DNA from 2 places in the Nonomuraea sp. K271 genome. Region 1 is predicted to be linked to the other one. Evidence: riboswitches for the same ligand, from Rfam matches in the RefSeq annotation. Region 1 holds a riboswitch; the other holds the start of a gene.

What was found. Region 1 has a riboswitch for cyclic di-AMP ahead of GUY59_RS03150 (glycoside hydrolase family 25 protein). Riboswitches for the same ligand answer to the same signal wherever they lie in the genome.
Region 2: it holds a riboswitch for cyclic di-AMP, as region 1 does, so the genes downstream of both, GUY59_RS50825 (C40 family peptidase) here and GUY59_RS03150 (glycoside hydrolase family 25 protein) in region 1, are expected to answer to the same signal.

What each region holds. Positions count from the first base shown of each region.
Region 1 is NZ_JAAAHR010000005.1:103,927-111,043, reverse strand. Features, by position in the region: gene GUY59_RS03170 (TetR/AcrR family transcriptional regulator) at 1-404, opposite strand, end outside; gene GUY59_RS03165 (alpha/beta fold hydrolase) at 491-1,333, shown strand; gene GUY59_RS47265 (hypothetical protein) at 1,401-1,649, opposite strand; cyclic di-AMP (ydaO/yuaA leader) riboswitch at 1,863-2,007, shown strand; gene GUY59_RS03150 (glycoside hydrolase family 25 protein) at 2,018-2,740, shown strand; gene GUY59_RS03145 (isocitrate lyase/PEP mutase family protein) at 2,775-3,515, opposite strand; gene GUY59_RS03140 (amino acid permease) at 3,617-5,032, opposite strand; gene GUY59_RS03135 (hypothetical protein) at 5,156-5,611, opposite strand; gene GUY59_RS49765 (hypothetical protein) at 5,895-6,017, shown strand; gene GUY59_RS03125 (Lrp/AsnC family transcriptional regulator) at 6,043-6,483, opposite strand; gene GUY59_RS03120 (AzlC family ABC transporter permease) at 6,564-7,117, shown strand, end outside.
Region 2 is NZ_JAAAHR010000075.1:22,494-29,610, forward strand. Features, by position in the region: gene GUY59_RS24785 (L-aspartate oxidase) at 1-1,231, shown strand, start outside; gene GUY59_RS24790 (type III pantothenate kinase) at 1,235-2,017, shown strand; gene lysX (bifunctional lysylphosphatidylglycerol synthetase/lysine--tRNA ligase LysX) at 2,067-3,548, shown strand; gene GUY59_RS51430 (hypothetical protein) at 4,165-4,290, shown strand; gene GUY59_RS50825 (C40 family peptidase) at 4,319-5,275, opposite strand; cyclic di-AMP (ydaO/yuaA leader) riboswitch at 5,369-5,512, opposite strand; gene GUY59_RS24810 (amino-acid N-acetyltransferase) at 5,781-6,350, shown strand; gene GUY59_RS50830 (RDD family protein) at 6,436-7,117, shown strand, end outside.

The DNA of each region.
Region 1 (7,117 bases):
AGCCCTTTCTCGGCCAGGGCCAGCGCGTTCGGCCCCAGGTTGGACCGCAGGGTCAGCTCCGACAGCGCCCACTGGTGCCGAAGGAGCATGTCGCGGTGGTGGCGGGCCAGGGTGGCCAGCGCCCGCCGCCAGTCCGGCACGTCGGGCGCGGCGCACACCTCCCCCAGCACGCGGTCGAGCGCGAGTTCGAGCAGGTCGTCCTTGGTGCGCACATACCAGTAGAGCGACCCGGCGGTCACGCCGAGGCCGGCGGCGATCCGGCGCATCGACAGGCCTCGGTGACCGTCGGAGTCGAGCACGGCCACGGCGGCGTCGACGATCTGGTCACGGGTGAGCCGGCGGTCGCGCGGCGGCCGTTGGGGACGCAGCCACACGGACCCGTCGGAGAAGTCTGCGGAGGACACGGGATCACCGTACCCCGAATTGACGGTCGTCGTTCAGCCGTATTAGACAGTGTTCAAGAGCGATGAACGATGTTTAGGAGTGTGTCATGCCCCCTCCCACCGACACGCCGTTGTTCCGTGCGAACGGGCCGCTGCCGGGCAGCGTGCACGTGACCGCGATGGGCCCGCATGGCGCGCCGCCTGTGCTCTTCGTGCACGGCTCCACCAGCTGGGGCGATGACCCTTCCTACGGCTTCGCCGCCCAGGCGCCGCTGGCGGCCCGCTTCCGTCTGCTGCTCATGGACCGGCGCGGGTACGGGGGCAGCCCGGACGCCGGGGAGAGGTTTCCCAGCGACTACCTGGCGGACGCCGACGACATCGCCGAGCTGCTCGGTGACGGCGCACACCTCGTCGCCCACTCGTACGGCGGGGTCGGCGCCATGATCGCGGCCGCCCGCCGCCCCGAGGCGGTGCGCTCGCTCACCCTGATCGAGCCCGGCTGTTATCAGGCCGCTGCCGACGACCCGGCCGTGGCGGACGCCCTGCGCACCAACCGTACGGCTTACGCCGAGCTGCCCGAGCTGACGCCGGAGCAGTGGCTGCAGGCCTCCGGCGGCTCTACCGGCAGCCTTCCGCTGGAGGCGAGCGAGCCGCGGTTGCGTGCCGCCGGCACCGCGCTGCGCGAACGGGTGTGCTGGGAGGCCGGGGTCCCGCTCGCCGCGTTGCGGGCGGCCGCGTTCCCCAAGCTGGTGATCTCAGGAACGTGGGAGAGCGCGCCCGAGCTCTATCGTGAGCGCGGGGGCGTCCCGCTCATGGCCTGCGCCCGCATCACCGCGGAACGCATCGGCGGCCGTCACACGTCGGTCCCCGGCGGCGGCCACTGCCCCCACGTGGAGGCTCCGGAGAAACTGAACGGCCTGCTCGCCGAGGTCTGGGACCAGGCGACGTAAGCAGTGCAGGCCGGGCGACCGTCCCGTAGTCGCGCGCCGGCATTCATGCGGCGTCCGCATCGGCGGATCATCCGAGCCGGGCCGGCGCCCACTCCGGCAGCTCGGTGAGAATGTCGGCGAGGGTGACGCCGGCGAGGCTGTCCCGCCATGCCCGGTGGGCGTCGGCCACCTTCTCGGCGATGACGCACATGCGCTCGTGCCCGCCGACGTGGCCGGCTTGTCGGCCGAGATCGCGGTCGGCGAGCCCCGGGGACGCTAGGCCGACCTCGCGGGTCCCGAGCCGCAGGACCTGGTCGACATGGCCCGGCGTACTCATCAGGCGCGGGGCCGTACGGTAGGGGCCAGCGTACGGTGCCGAAAATTTTGCCAAAGCCCTGGAACGTCTGCGCACACGGCGGTCCAGGGCTTCTCAAGGTAAAAACACATTGCATGGGGATTTATACCGCTTGCAGCGTTTATGGGGCTGTATATACCTTTCTGGGGATTACGGCAGAGGCCGACGGTGATCGTTAGCCCCGCCCTTTGCCGCGACATTGACAGGCCGAATCCGCACAGCGCGGAACCGGGGACCCACCTTTCCGGGGTGAATCGCACGCCGGCCGACGGCCGCGTGCGTAGGGCACTTCCACGTCCGAACCCGTCAGCTAACCCGGTAGGCACATGGAAGCAAGGAGTCGATCCCCCATGCGCGAACTCACCCGACGCCTCACCCTTTCCGCCGCCGGCGCCCTGCTGGCCGGAACCGCCGCTCTGTCGGGCGCGACCGCGCCCGCGTACGCGTCCCCCGTCGAGCCGGAATCGGCCCAGGCGGCCGAGCAGCCGACGCTCACCTACGGCCAGGACGTGTCCAACTACCAGCCGCAGCACGACTGGGCAGCCAGCCCCGCACAGTTCGGCATCATCAAGGCCACCGAAGGAACCGACTTCCGTGACGCCGCCTTCGCCCGGCACTGGAGCGAGCTGGGCAAGAAGGGCATCGTGCGCGGCGCGTACCACTACGGGCACCCCGCCAACGACCCCATCGCCGAGGCCGAGCACTTCCTGTCCATGGTGAACTCGCAGTCCTCCCAGCCCGGTGACCTGCTGGTGCTGGACCTGGAGACCACCGACGGCAAGTCCGTCGAGGAGGTCAACGCCTGGGCCAAGGCCTGGCTGTCGCACGTGAAGGCCGAGACGGGGGTTACCCCGATGTTCTACAGCGGCTGGAACTTCGCCGACACCCACGGCAAGGGCCTGGCCGAGTACCCGCTGTGGGTGGCCCACTACAGCAAGCCTAAGGGGACGGTGACGCCGCCCGCCGACTGGAAGACCTGGACCATCCACCAGTACTCCGACACTCCCATCGACCAGAACGTCTCGGCGCTCTCCCCCGACGAGCTGCGGGCCCTGGGCCGCGCCTCCGCCTGACGCGCGGAGGGCCGGCCCGCCCTCCGCGCGCCGGTCAGGCCGCGTACGGGTCCCGGCCCGCGCGGATGCGTCCCGCCATGGCCTTGAGCGCATCCAGCGCGGTCAGGTACGTCAACGGGCCGAACGAGACGCGGGCGACGCCGAGGGAGGCCAGCCTGCCCAGGTCCATGCCGGGCATGCAGGTGACGTTGACCGGCCCGGCGACGGCCTCCACCAGGTCGCCGACCACCTTCTCCGACGGGGCCAGGATGGGGAAGACGCAGTCGGCGCCGGCCTCCAGGTAGCGGCGCCCGCGTTCCGCGACCTCCTCGGCCGACGTCGAGCCGGTCAGGAACACGTCGATCCGCGCGTTGATCACCAGGTCGGGGCCCGCCTCCCGGAGTGCGGCGATGCGCTCGGCCTGCGTGCCGGCGTCGACCAGTCCCCCGCCCGGGTAGTCGGTGTCCTCGATGTTGAACCCGGCCGCGCCGATGGCGGTGAGCCGTTCGACGAGCTCGCCGGCCGGCAGGCCGTAGCCGCCCTCGGCGTCGACGGTCACCGGTACGTCCACGGCCCTGATGATCCTGGCGGCCATGTCGAGCATCTCCTCGACGGGCGCCTGCTGGTGGTCGCCGCGCCCCAGCAGGGCGGCGATGGACGCGCTGGCCGTCGCCAGGGCGGGGAAGCCGGCCTCGGCCACGACGGTGGCGCTGCCCGCGTCCCACACGTTCGGCAGGATCAGCGGGTCGCCGGGCTTGTGCAGATCACGCAGGAGAGCGGTACGGGTATCGGTCATGATCGTTCCTTGACTGTGAGGGTCATGTCCCTCTCATGACTCCCGCGGCCCTCGCTTCGTGACACCTTCCCGGTGTGATCGCAGGCACACAGTCCGGTACGTCAGCGCTCGCCCGGCCCGGCCGGCGGTTGTTCCAGGGCGGAGTGCCGGCGACTGTAGGCGAAGTAGATGACCAGCCCCAGCACGAACCAGGCGGCGAAGCGCAGCCAGGTCGCCGGATCCAGGAAGGTGATCAGCCAGATCGAGAAGAGCACCCCGATGGCCGGCACGACCGGCATCCCGGGCGTGCGGAACTGCCGGCGCAGGCCGGGCCGGCGGTAACGGAGCACGATCACGGCCAGGCAGACGACGACGAACGCCAGCAGGATGCCGATGTTCGTCAGCTCGGCGGCCTCCTGGATGGGCAGGAACCCGGCGATCACGGCGGAGGCGACGCCCACGATCCAGGTGACACGCGAGGGCACGCGCCGTACCGGGTGCAGTTTGGCGAACCACTGCGGCAGCAGCCCGTCGCGGCTCATCGAGAACCACACGCGGGTCACGCCGAGCATGAACGTGAACATGACGGTGAGGATGCCGATGATGGCACCCACCGCGATCACCGACGCCAGCCCGGACAGCCCGACCGAGACGAACGCCGAGGAGAAGCCGCTCTCGGGGTCGATCTCCCGGTAGTTCTGCATGCCGGTCAGCACGAGCGTGGCCAGCACGTACAGCACCATGGCGATGATCAGGGAGTAGATGATCGCCTTGGGCATGTGCCGCTGCGCGTCGCGTGACTCCTCGGCCGCCGTGCTCATCGCGTCGTAGCCGAACACCGCGAAGAACACGGTGGCGGCTCCGGTGATGGCCCCGCCGATCCCGTACGGGAAGAAGGGGTGATAGTTGGAGGTGTTGATGTGGAAGAAGCCGACCACGATGACGAGCAGCACGACCGCGACCTTCAGCCCCACCACGAACGTCTCGAACCGGGCGGCGGTGCGGATGCCGAGGTTCAGCAGGAAGGCGATGAGCAGGCAGAGCAGCACCGCGAACAGGTCCACCACGCGTCCCTCGCCGGTGCCGGGCGCGCCGAGCATCCACGCGGGCAGCCCGAACCCCAGCTCCTGGACGAGGAAGCCGAAATAGCCGGAGATGCCGATGGCGACGACCGCGACGATCGCGGTGTACTCCAGCAGCAGGTCCCAGCCGATGAACCAGCCGACGATCTCCCCCAGGACGGCGTACCCGTAGGTGTAGGCGGACCCGGCCTTCGGGATCATTCCCGCGAACTCGGCGTAGGACAGCGCGGCGGCGGCGCTGGCGACACCCGCGATGAGGAACGACACCAGCACGGCGGGTCCCGCGGTCTCGTTGGCGACCGCGCCGGCCAGCGCGAAGATGCCCGCACCGATGATGCCGCCCACGCCGATGGCGGTCAGCTGCCACAACCCCAGTGTCCTGGCGAGTTCCCCCTCGTGCTCGGTGGCGATCTGCTCCACCGGTTTGCGCCTGAAGACGCCTCGCGAAGTGACCATGACGCCTCCCAGCCGATCGCGGCCCCCGTGCATCCGCCTTCCCGCCTGCGGCGTCAAGTAAGCTCACGCGCCGGACAAGGGCGCGCGGGCGGCACCCGGCCAGGATGCCGCCCCGTTCACGCCTCAGGGCATCTTGTACTCGGCCGCCTGGCCGCAGTAGCTGGTTCCGAACGGGGAGTTGCTGTAGCGGCACACCTGCACGACCACGCGGTCGATGGAGGTGACTCCGGTCGCGTCGGACAGCGCGATCGTCACCGCCACGGTCGCGTCGTCCGCCTTGGCCTCCTCGGAGTCGACGACGGTGGCGCCGTTGTAGGCGGTGAAGGTGGCGCGGGAGTGCATGTCGTCGGGGGCGCAGATCGACGGGCCGGCGCTGTCGGACAGGGTGCCCTCGACCTCGACCGCGGGCCGGATGACGGGTCCTTCCACCCACTCCAGCGTGCCCTCGGTGACGCCGTGGCGGCACCGGTCGCCGGAGTCGGCGGAGAACTCCACCGTCGCCTGGGCCGCCGCGGGCTGCGCCGCCAGCAGGACCGCGGCGATCGTGGCGGCGAGCACCGCCCATAAGCGTGTACGCATGACATCGGCCTTTCCTGTGAGGGATGCTTCCGGCCCTTTATCGTCGATCACAGGCCGGCGATGATCCAGCGCTGCCGGGCTTTCTGCACGCAGTTGCAGTGGCCGTCCGCAGTGGCCGTCCGCACGGAGCGCCACCGGCCGCCGCCTGGGATCCCCGTCGCACCAGGGCGATCAGCTGCACGGCGACCACGACGTCCACGACGCCGCACCACTCGGCGAACGTACGGGCCACGGTCGCGTCGCGCCACAGGTGTGGGGCGTTCGACGTGGAGATGACCTTGAGGTGGCCGCCGAGGCGGCCACGTCGGCCGACGCGGTACGCCTGGCGCGCGAGCACCGGCCCGACATCGCCGCCTCCGCGCTGACCGAGGACACCTCCCGCCACGCGGCCGCCCACCGCGCGTGAGAGGAGGGCTGGATCCAGCCCGCCGTCACGGGGCCGACTTGATGTTCTTCATCGTGAAGTTCGACGTGACGCCCCTCACGCCCGGGATCGTCATGACGTACTGGCTGAGGAAGGTCTCGTAGGCGGCCAGGTCGGCGACGGCCACGCGCATGAAGTAGTCGGGGGTGCCGAACAGGCGGCGCAGCTCGACGACCTCCTCGGCCTGCGCCAGGGTGCGCTCGAAGCGCTCCACGGTCCCCGCGTCCTGCGAGTCGAGGGTGAGGTCGATCAGCACCTCGAAGGACCTCCCCACGGCGGCGGGGTCGATGACGGCCCGGTAGCCGCGGATGACGCCGTCGGCCTCCAGCCGCTGGACGCGTCTCAGGCACGGCCCCGTGGTGAGCCCGACCCGGTGGGCCAGCTCGACATTCGTCAGGCGCCCTTCGCGCTCCAGCTCGCTGATTATTGCTCGGTCGATCGCATCCACGGTGAGAAGATTGCACCACAAGCCGCTTGACGGGCAATTCCGGCAACCACATGGCACGTGTTTCGCGAGACCATTGAGAAGTGCGAGAACACGTTCCCCCGCAGGTCACCATGTCCATCCCAGCGTCCATCCCAGCGTCCATCCCAGCGTCCATCCCAGCGTCCATCCCAGCCACCCGGCGGCAGCAGATCGCCGCGGGGGTGCGCGACTCGTTCTCCGCCGGGCTGGGCATCCTCCCGCTGGGGGTCGCGCTCGGGCTGATGGTCGTCCAGGCCGGCCTGCCCTGGTGGCTGGCCCCCGCCCTGTCGCTGTCCGCGTTCGCCGGCTCCGTGGAGCTGCTGGTGGTGGGGATGGCGGCCACGGTCACGCCGCTGGGCGCGATCGCCCTGACCGTCCTGGTGGTCAACTTCCGCCACGTCTTCTACGCCTTCTCCTTCCCGCTGCACGTGGTCAGGCACCCGCTGGCCAAGGCGTACGCCGTCTACGCGATGATCGACGAGGCGTACGCGGTCAACGCCGCCCTGCCCGAGGCCGAACGCTCGGCGCCCCGGCTGCTGGCGATGCAGGTCGCCTGCGAGGCGTACTGGATCGGCGGCGGCCTGGCCGGCGTCGCGCTCGGCACGGCCCTGCCCGG
Region 2 (7,117 bases), on a different contig from region 1:
CCCGCGGACCAGGCCCAGGATCCAGGGCCACATGAGCATGGGGGCGAGCGTCCTGCGCAGCCGCGAGTCGCTGCTGGTCACGGCGAAGGCGCTGCGGGACGCCCGCTGGACGCCCGTCGCGGTGCCCGCGTGCACCGAGTCCTGGGAGGCCACCAACCTGCTGACCGTCGCCACGGTGCTCACCGGCGCGGCGACGGCCAGGCTCGAGACCCGCGGCTCGCACTGGCGGGAGGACCACGACAGCCGCGACGACGACGAATGGCTGGGTCACCTCGACGTGACCCTGACGGAGGAGGGGCCGCGCATGACGTACACACCACATGGGGAGGCCGGCTCGCGGCGGCTCGCCGACCGGGAGGCCGCGGCGGGCGAGCTGTCCGCGGCCGGGCTCGACCCGGCGGAGGTGGACGCGCTGATCGACCGGGCGCTGGAGGAGGACCTGGGGGAGGAGGGCGACGTGACGAGCCTGGCCACCATCCCGGCCGACCGTCGCGCGGTCGCCGACGTGGTGGCCCGCAAGTACGGCATCGTCGCGGGGCTGGCCGTGGCCGAGGCGGTGTTCGTCCGGCTGGGGGCGGTCCGGGCGGAGCGCGCGGTCAAGGACGGCGAGCGGGTGCGGGCGGGCGACGTGCTGATGACCGTAGAGGGGCCGGTCAGGGCGCTGCTGACGGCCGAGCGTACCGCGCTCAACCTGCTCACCCACCTGTCCGGGGTGGCGACGCTGACCGGCAGGTGGGTCGAGGCGGTCAGCGGCACTTCGGCGCGCGTGCGCGACAGCCGCAAGACGCTGCCGGGGCTGCGGGCGCTGGAGAAGTACGCCGTGCGCTGCGGCGGCGGCGTGAACCACCGGATGTCGTTGTCGGACGCGGCCCTGATCAAGGACAACCACGTGGTGGCGGCGGGAGGCGTGGCCGAGGCGTTCAGGGCGGTGCGGGAGCGTTTTCCCGACCTGCCGATCGAGGTGGAGGTCGACCGGCTGGACCAGTTGGAGGCCGTGCTCGACGAGGGGGCCGAGGAGATCCTGCTGGACAACTTCACGGTCGAGGACACCGCGCGTGCCGTACATATCGTGAAAAAGCGGGTGGGAAACAGGGTTGCCCTTGAAGCGAGCGGGGGATTGACCTTGGAATCGGCTCGTGATGTGGCCGACACTGGCGTGGACTACCTTGCGGTGGGAGCGCTTACGCACTCGGCGCCGGCCCTTGACATCGCACTGGATCTGCGGGGGTAATTGATGCTGCTCACGATCGACGTCGGCAACACCCATACGGTGCTGGGGCTGTTCGAGGGCGAGGACGTCATCGAGCACTGGCGGCTGGCCACCGACGCCCGCCGCACCGCCGACGAGATCGCGGTCGTGCTGCAGGGTCTGCTGACGCAGTCGCCGCTGCTCAAAGGGGCCGACATCGACGGCATCGCCATCTGCTCCACCGTGCCGAGCGTGCTCAACGAGATGCGCGAGATGTGCCGCCGCTACTACGGTGACGTGAATGCGGTGATCGTGGAGCCGGGCATCCGCACCGGCGTCCCCGTACGCATGGACAACCCCAAGGAGGTCGGCAGCGACCGCATCGTCAACGCGCTCGCGGCCATCGACCAGTACGGCGGCCCGTGCGTCATCGTCGACTTCGGCACCGCCACCTCGTTCGACGCGGTGTCGGCCAAGGGCGAATACGTCGGCGCGGTCACCGCGCCCGGCATCGAGATCTCCGTCGACGCCCTGGCCGCCGCCGGAGCGCAACTGCACAAGGTCGAGCTCGTACGCCCCCGCTCGGTGATCGCGAAGAACACGGTGGAGGCCCTGCAGGCGGGCATCATCTACGGCTTCGCCGGCCAGGTCGACGGCATCGTCGAGCGCATCGCCGCCGAGTTGGCCGACGACCCCGACGAGGTGACGGTCGTGGCCACCGGCGGGCACGCGGGGCTGGTCGTGGGCGAGTCACGCTCGATCGACGTGCACGAGCCGTGGCTGACCCTCATCGGGCTGCGGCTGATCTACCACCGTAACGCGGCCTGAGACCCGCGCGAGTCCCTGTGGTTCGCCGGATCCCCTACCCTTTGTTGGTGTGAGCGACGAACTTCCCGAGCAGATGCGCATCCGGAGGGAGAAGCTCGACCGCCTTCGCAGCGAGGGCGTCGACCCTTACCCGGTGAACTTCCCACGCACGGCCACCAACGCCGAGGTCAGGGAGAAATACCAGGGCCTGGAGCCCGACACCGCCACCGGTGACACGGTCTCGGTCGCGGGGCGCGTCATGCTCAACCGCGTGGGCGGCAAGCTCTGCTTCGCCACCCTCCGCGACGGCGGCGCCGACCTGCAGGTCATGATCTCGCTCGACAAGGTCGGCGAGGAGTCGTTGGCCCGCTGGAAGCGCGACGTCGACCTGGGCGACCACGTGGGCGTGACCGGCGAGGTCATCACCTCGCGCAGGGGTGAGCTGTCCGTTCTCGCCGACAGCTGGCAAATCACCAGCAAGTGCCTGCGGCCGCTGCCGGAGAAGCACGTCGGTCTCACCGACCCGGAGGCGCGGGTCCGCCAGCGCTACGTCGACCTGATCGTCAACGACGAGTCCAGGAAGATGGCCAGGGTCCGCAGCGCCACCGTGCGCGCGGTGCGCGACTTCTGGCACGAGGAGGGCTACCTCGAAGTCGAGACGCCGATGTTGCAGCCGATCCACGGCGGCGCCACGGCCCGGCCGTTCAAGACGCACATCAACGCGTACGACATGGAGCTCTATCTCCGCATCGCGATCGAGCTCTATCTCAAGCGGCTCGTGGTCGGCGGCATCGAGAAGGTTTTCGAGATCAACCGCAACTTCCGCAATGAAGGCGCCGACTCGACGCACAACCCCGAGTTCACCATGATCGAGGCCTACGGCACCTACCTCGACTACCACGACATGGCCGACCTCACCCAGCGGATGTACCAGAAGGCCGTGGTGGCCGCCCTGGACGGCACGGTGGTCGTGCACGACGGCGTCGAGGTCGACCTGGGCATCCCCGAGTGGCCGCGCATCACCCTCTACGGCGCGGTGTCGGAGGCCGTCGGCGAGGAGATCACGACCTCGACGTCGCTGGAAGAGCTGCGCAAGATCGCCGACCGGCGCGAGATCCCGTGGGACCCGAAGTGGGGTCCGGGCAAGCTCGTGCAGGAGCTGTTCGAGGCGCTCGTGGAGCACACGCTCATCCAGCCCACGTTCGTCATGGACTATCCGCTGGAGACCTCGCCGCTGGCCCGGCAGCACCGCGACGACCCGCTCGTGACCGAGAAGTGGGACCTCATCGGGTTCGGCACCGAGCTCGGCACCGCCTACTCCGAGCTCAACGACCCCATCGAGCAGCGCCGCCGCCTGGTCGAGCAGTCCCTGCTGGCCGCGGGCGGCGACCCGGAGGCCATGCAGCTCGACGAGGACTTTCTGCAGGCGCTCGAATACGCGATGCCGCCGACGGGCGGCATGGGCGCCGGCATCGACCGCATGATCATGGCCTTCACCGGCAGGAACATCCGGGAGACCATTCTGTTCCCCCTGGTGAAGCCAACCCACTGACCCTCGCAGGATCGAGCGCCCGGAGGCATGGTCTTCCGGGCGCTCACGTTCGTGCCGTGCGGCACGACGCGGGCCGTCGCCCCCGATCCGTACGGGCTTGTCAGCTCCGGGTCAAGACCGTGGCCGGGCGTACGGCGTGCTCCAGGAGCTTGTCCGCCGCTCCACGGCCACGAGGGCGGCGGCCACCGGCCGGGTCCGGAAATAACGGGTCGCCGCGTGCCGCAGCCCGTGGTGGAGAGCGGCTGCGCGTCGTATGGATCATGCAGAAACCCGCCGGCGGAGGGATCAAAAACCGGGCCGGTCGGCACCGGATCGAGCGTGACGGAAACGGCGGGCGCATGGTGCGTGGCGCGGCGGAACGTGCCGGCCCACGCGACCCGGCCATGTACGGCGAATCATGTCAACTGCGCTGGTCAAGGGCGGCGATTGTGTGCTTGACGACCTTTCCATGATGCGTTTACCGTCTGCGAGGAGCGGCTGTGGCCTGGCTAAGAGGGGTCCAGGCCTGCTGTTGGGGGGAGGGCTCCCGATGGAAGTGCTCACTGAAGGCGTTGAGCTGAGCCATGCGGATCTGGCGTTACTGGCGGAACTCGCCAGAGGAGTCACGGTTGATCGAGTGGGGAGACACCTGGACATCAGCGGCCGCACCGTACGCCGGAGGTTGCGCGGCATCTGCGACCGCATCGGCGTCGCCACCGCGATCGAGGCCGTGGCATGGGCGGCACGCCGCCAGCTGATCTAGCGGGCGCCCGCCGCCGGGCCAGGGGCTTTCAGTCGGCGATGCGCACCGCACCCGCGAACGGCCGCCGTTCGATCGACGCGATCCGCACCACATCACCCGTCCGAGGAGCGTGCACCATCATGCCGCCGCCGAGATAGATGCCCACGTGATGCAGGTCGCTGTAGAAGAACACCAGATCACCAGGGCGCATCTCGTCGCGTGAGATGTGCCGGCCGGCCGTCCACTGGTTGCCGGTGTAGTGCGGCAGCGAGATGCCCACCCGCTGATAGGCCGCCATCACCAGGCCGGAGCAGTCATAGGAGCCGGGACCCTCGGCGCCCCAGACGTACGGCTTGAGCTGCTGTGTGAGCGCCCACCGTGCCGCCTGCGCGGCCTTGCCGCTGCCGGCGATCGGCAGGTTGACGCGGGTGGCGCGCGTGCCGGGACGGCCGGCCTCGCCCAGCGCCCGCCTGAACAGGTTGCTCTCGACCTTGGCGACCAGCTTGCTGATCTTGCCGCGCTTGGCGTCGAGATCCTTGACGATCTTTTCGACCTCGGTGATGCGCGACTTGGCGCCCGCCCTGGCGCGCTCGGCGGCCTTCATGGCCTTGATGAGCTGGTTGAGCTCCTCGCCCTGCCGCTGCTCGATGGCGAACGTGGTCGCGGCGCTGTCGAGGAAGTTGTCGGGGTTCTCGGAGGAGGTGAACGCCAGCGCCCGGCTCAGCCCGCCCGTGATGTAGGCGTTCTGGGCGAGCAGGGCGGCCTTGGCGCGCTTGGCCGACAGGTCCGCCTCACTGGCCGCCAGCGTCTTACGCGCGGCCTCGGCGGCCTTCTTGGCCGTTTTCAGCTTCTCCCGCTGGCCGTTGAACTGCTCGGTGAGCGTCTCGATCTCGGTGTGCATCTTCTCGACCCGCGAGGCGAGGTCCTTGAGCGAGGGCTTGGGGTCGGCGAAGGCAGGGCCGGTGGGAACCGACAGCAGCAGCGCGGCGATTGTGAGACTTGCCACACCGAGGCGGTGGCGCGACCGGGGGCGTCGCGGAGGGCCGGCGTGCCTGCCCGGCGACTTCCTCCCACGGTCGAGCGTGCGCTTCACCAACCATGCTCCTCTCATAGACGCCTACCGGGTTAGCTGACGGGTTCGGGCCGGAGCAGCCCTACCGAAAAACTCGGATTCACCCCGTGATGGCGGTCGCCACCGGCGGGTCCCCGGCTTCCCTGAAGGGGAATTGAGCGTGCCTCCCCGCGCGCGACACGCGGGGATCATCGTCGCTGGACACTAATGCACTCCGGGTTCCTGCTCAACCAGAACTGCCAACTCTGTAGAGGTTTCGCAACCGAAGTGTCACAAGGGGATCTCGGTGGCAGTCGTGCCGGTGGGGACGTATGTGGTGCTTCCTCCCAGACGAGGCCCGGGCGCGACGTCGTGCTCGCTCGGCCACGAGTTGTAACAGGATGGGCGGAGACATGCGAGTTAGGTCCGAGCCGTAATGACATCTGTACTCTGGAGAGCCATGGAGCAGGTGGCCGAACTGACTGTGCCCGAGACCGCGGTGGTGGTCCGGCGTGCTCGCACGCCTGACGTGCGGGGGGTCAGGCGCCTGGTCGACGCCTATGCGGGCGCGGGCCCGCGGCTCCTGAAGAAGGCCACGGTGACGCTGTACGAAGACGTGCAGGAGTTCTGGGTGGCCGAGCGCGGCGGTCAGGTCGTCGGCTGCGGGGCGCTCCACGTGCTCTGGGAGGACCTCGCGGAGGTCCGCACGGTGGCCGTCGATCCCGAATGCCGAGGCATGGGGGTCGGCCACCGGATCGTCTCGGCGCTGATCCAGCAGGCAAAAGATCTTGGTCTGCAGCGTGTATTCTGTCTTACTTTTGAGGTCGACTTCTTCGCGAGGCACGGTTTCCGCCGCATCCAGGGCACACCAGTCTCCCCCGAGGTCTACGCCGAGCTGCTGGCCTCGTATGACGAGGGTGTAGCGGAGTTCCTCGACCTGGAACACGTCAAGCCGAACACCCTGGGCAACACCCGCATGCTGCTCCATCTGACGTCGGGTGACGCGGACCTTGACCACACGGAAAGGTGATTGTTGATACCTATGTCGATACGTTGGGCAGCACAGGCATGTGTCCTGACATGTGCCACGCGCGCACTCGAAGCGAGGTGACACGGTGAGCACCGGACAGCCGCCGTACCCACAGGACGAATCCGGCGAGAACTCTGCGCCTCCCCACTACGGCCAGCAGAACCCGGGCCGCCACCCCAGCGAGCCCGACCCCGACGTCACCGTGGTCGGCTACCGAGCGGACGACGCCTACGGCCAGCAGCCCCCCCACGGTCAGCAGCAGGGGTACGGCCAGCAACCCCAGTACGGTCAGCAGCAGGGCTACGGTCAGCAACCCCAATATGGCCAGCAGCAGGGCTACGGCCAGCAACCCCAATATGGCCAGCAGTCGCAGTCCCAGCCCGACTACGGCCAGCAGCAGGGCTACGGCCAGCAGGCTCCCTCTCAACCGGCCTACGGCCAGCAACCCCAGTACGGTCAGCAGCCGCAGTCCCAGCCCGACTACGGTCAGCAGCAGGGCTACGGCCAGCAGTCGCAGTCCGGCCAGCAGGGTTACGACCAGAACCAGTACGGTCAGCAGCCGCAGTCGGGCCAGCAGGGTTACGACCAGCAGGGCTACGGCCAGCAGCCGCAGTCGGGCCAGCAGGGCTACGGCCAGCAGGGTTACGACCAGCAGCAGTACGACCAGCAGCAGTACGGCCAGCAGCAGTACGGCCAGCAGCCGCAGTCGGGTCAGCAGGGTTACGACCAGCAGGGCTACGGCCAACAGCCGCAGTCGGGCCAGCAGG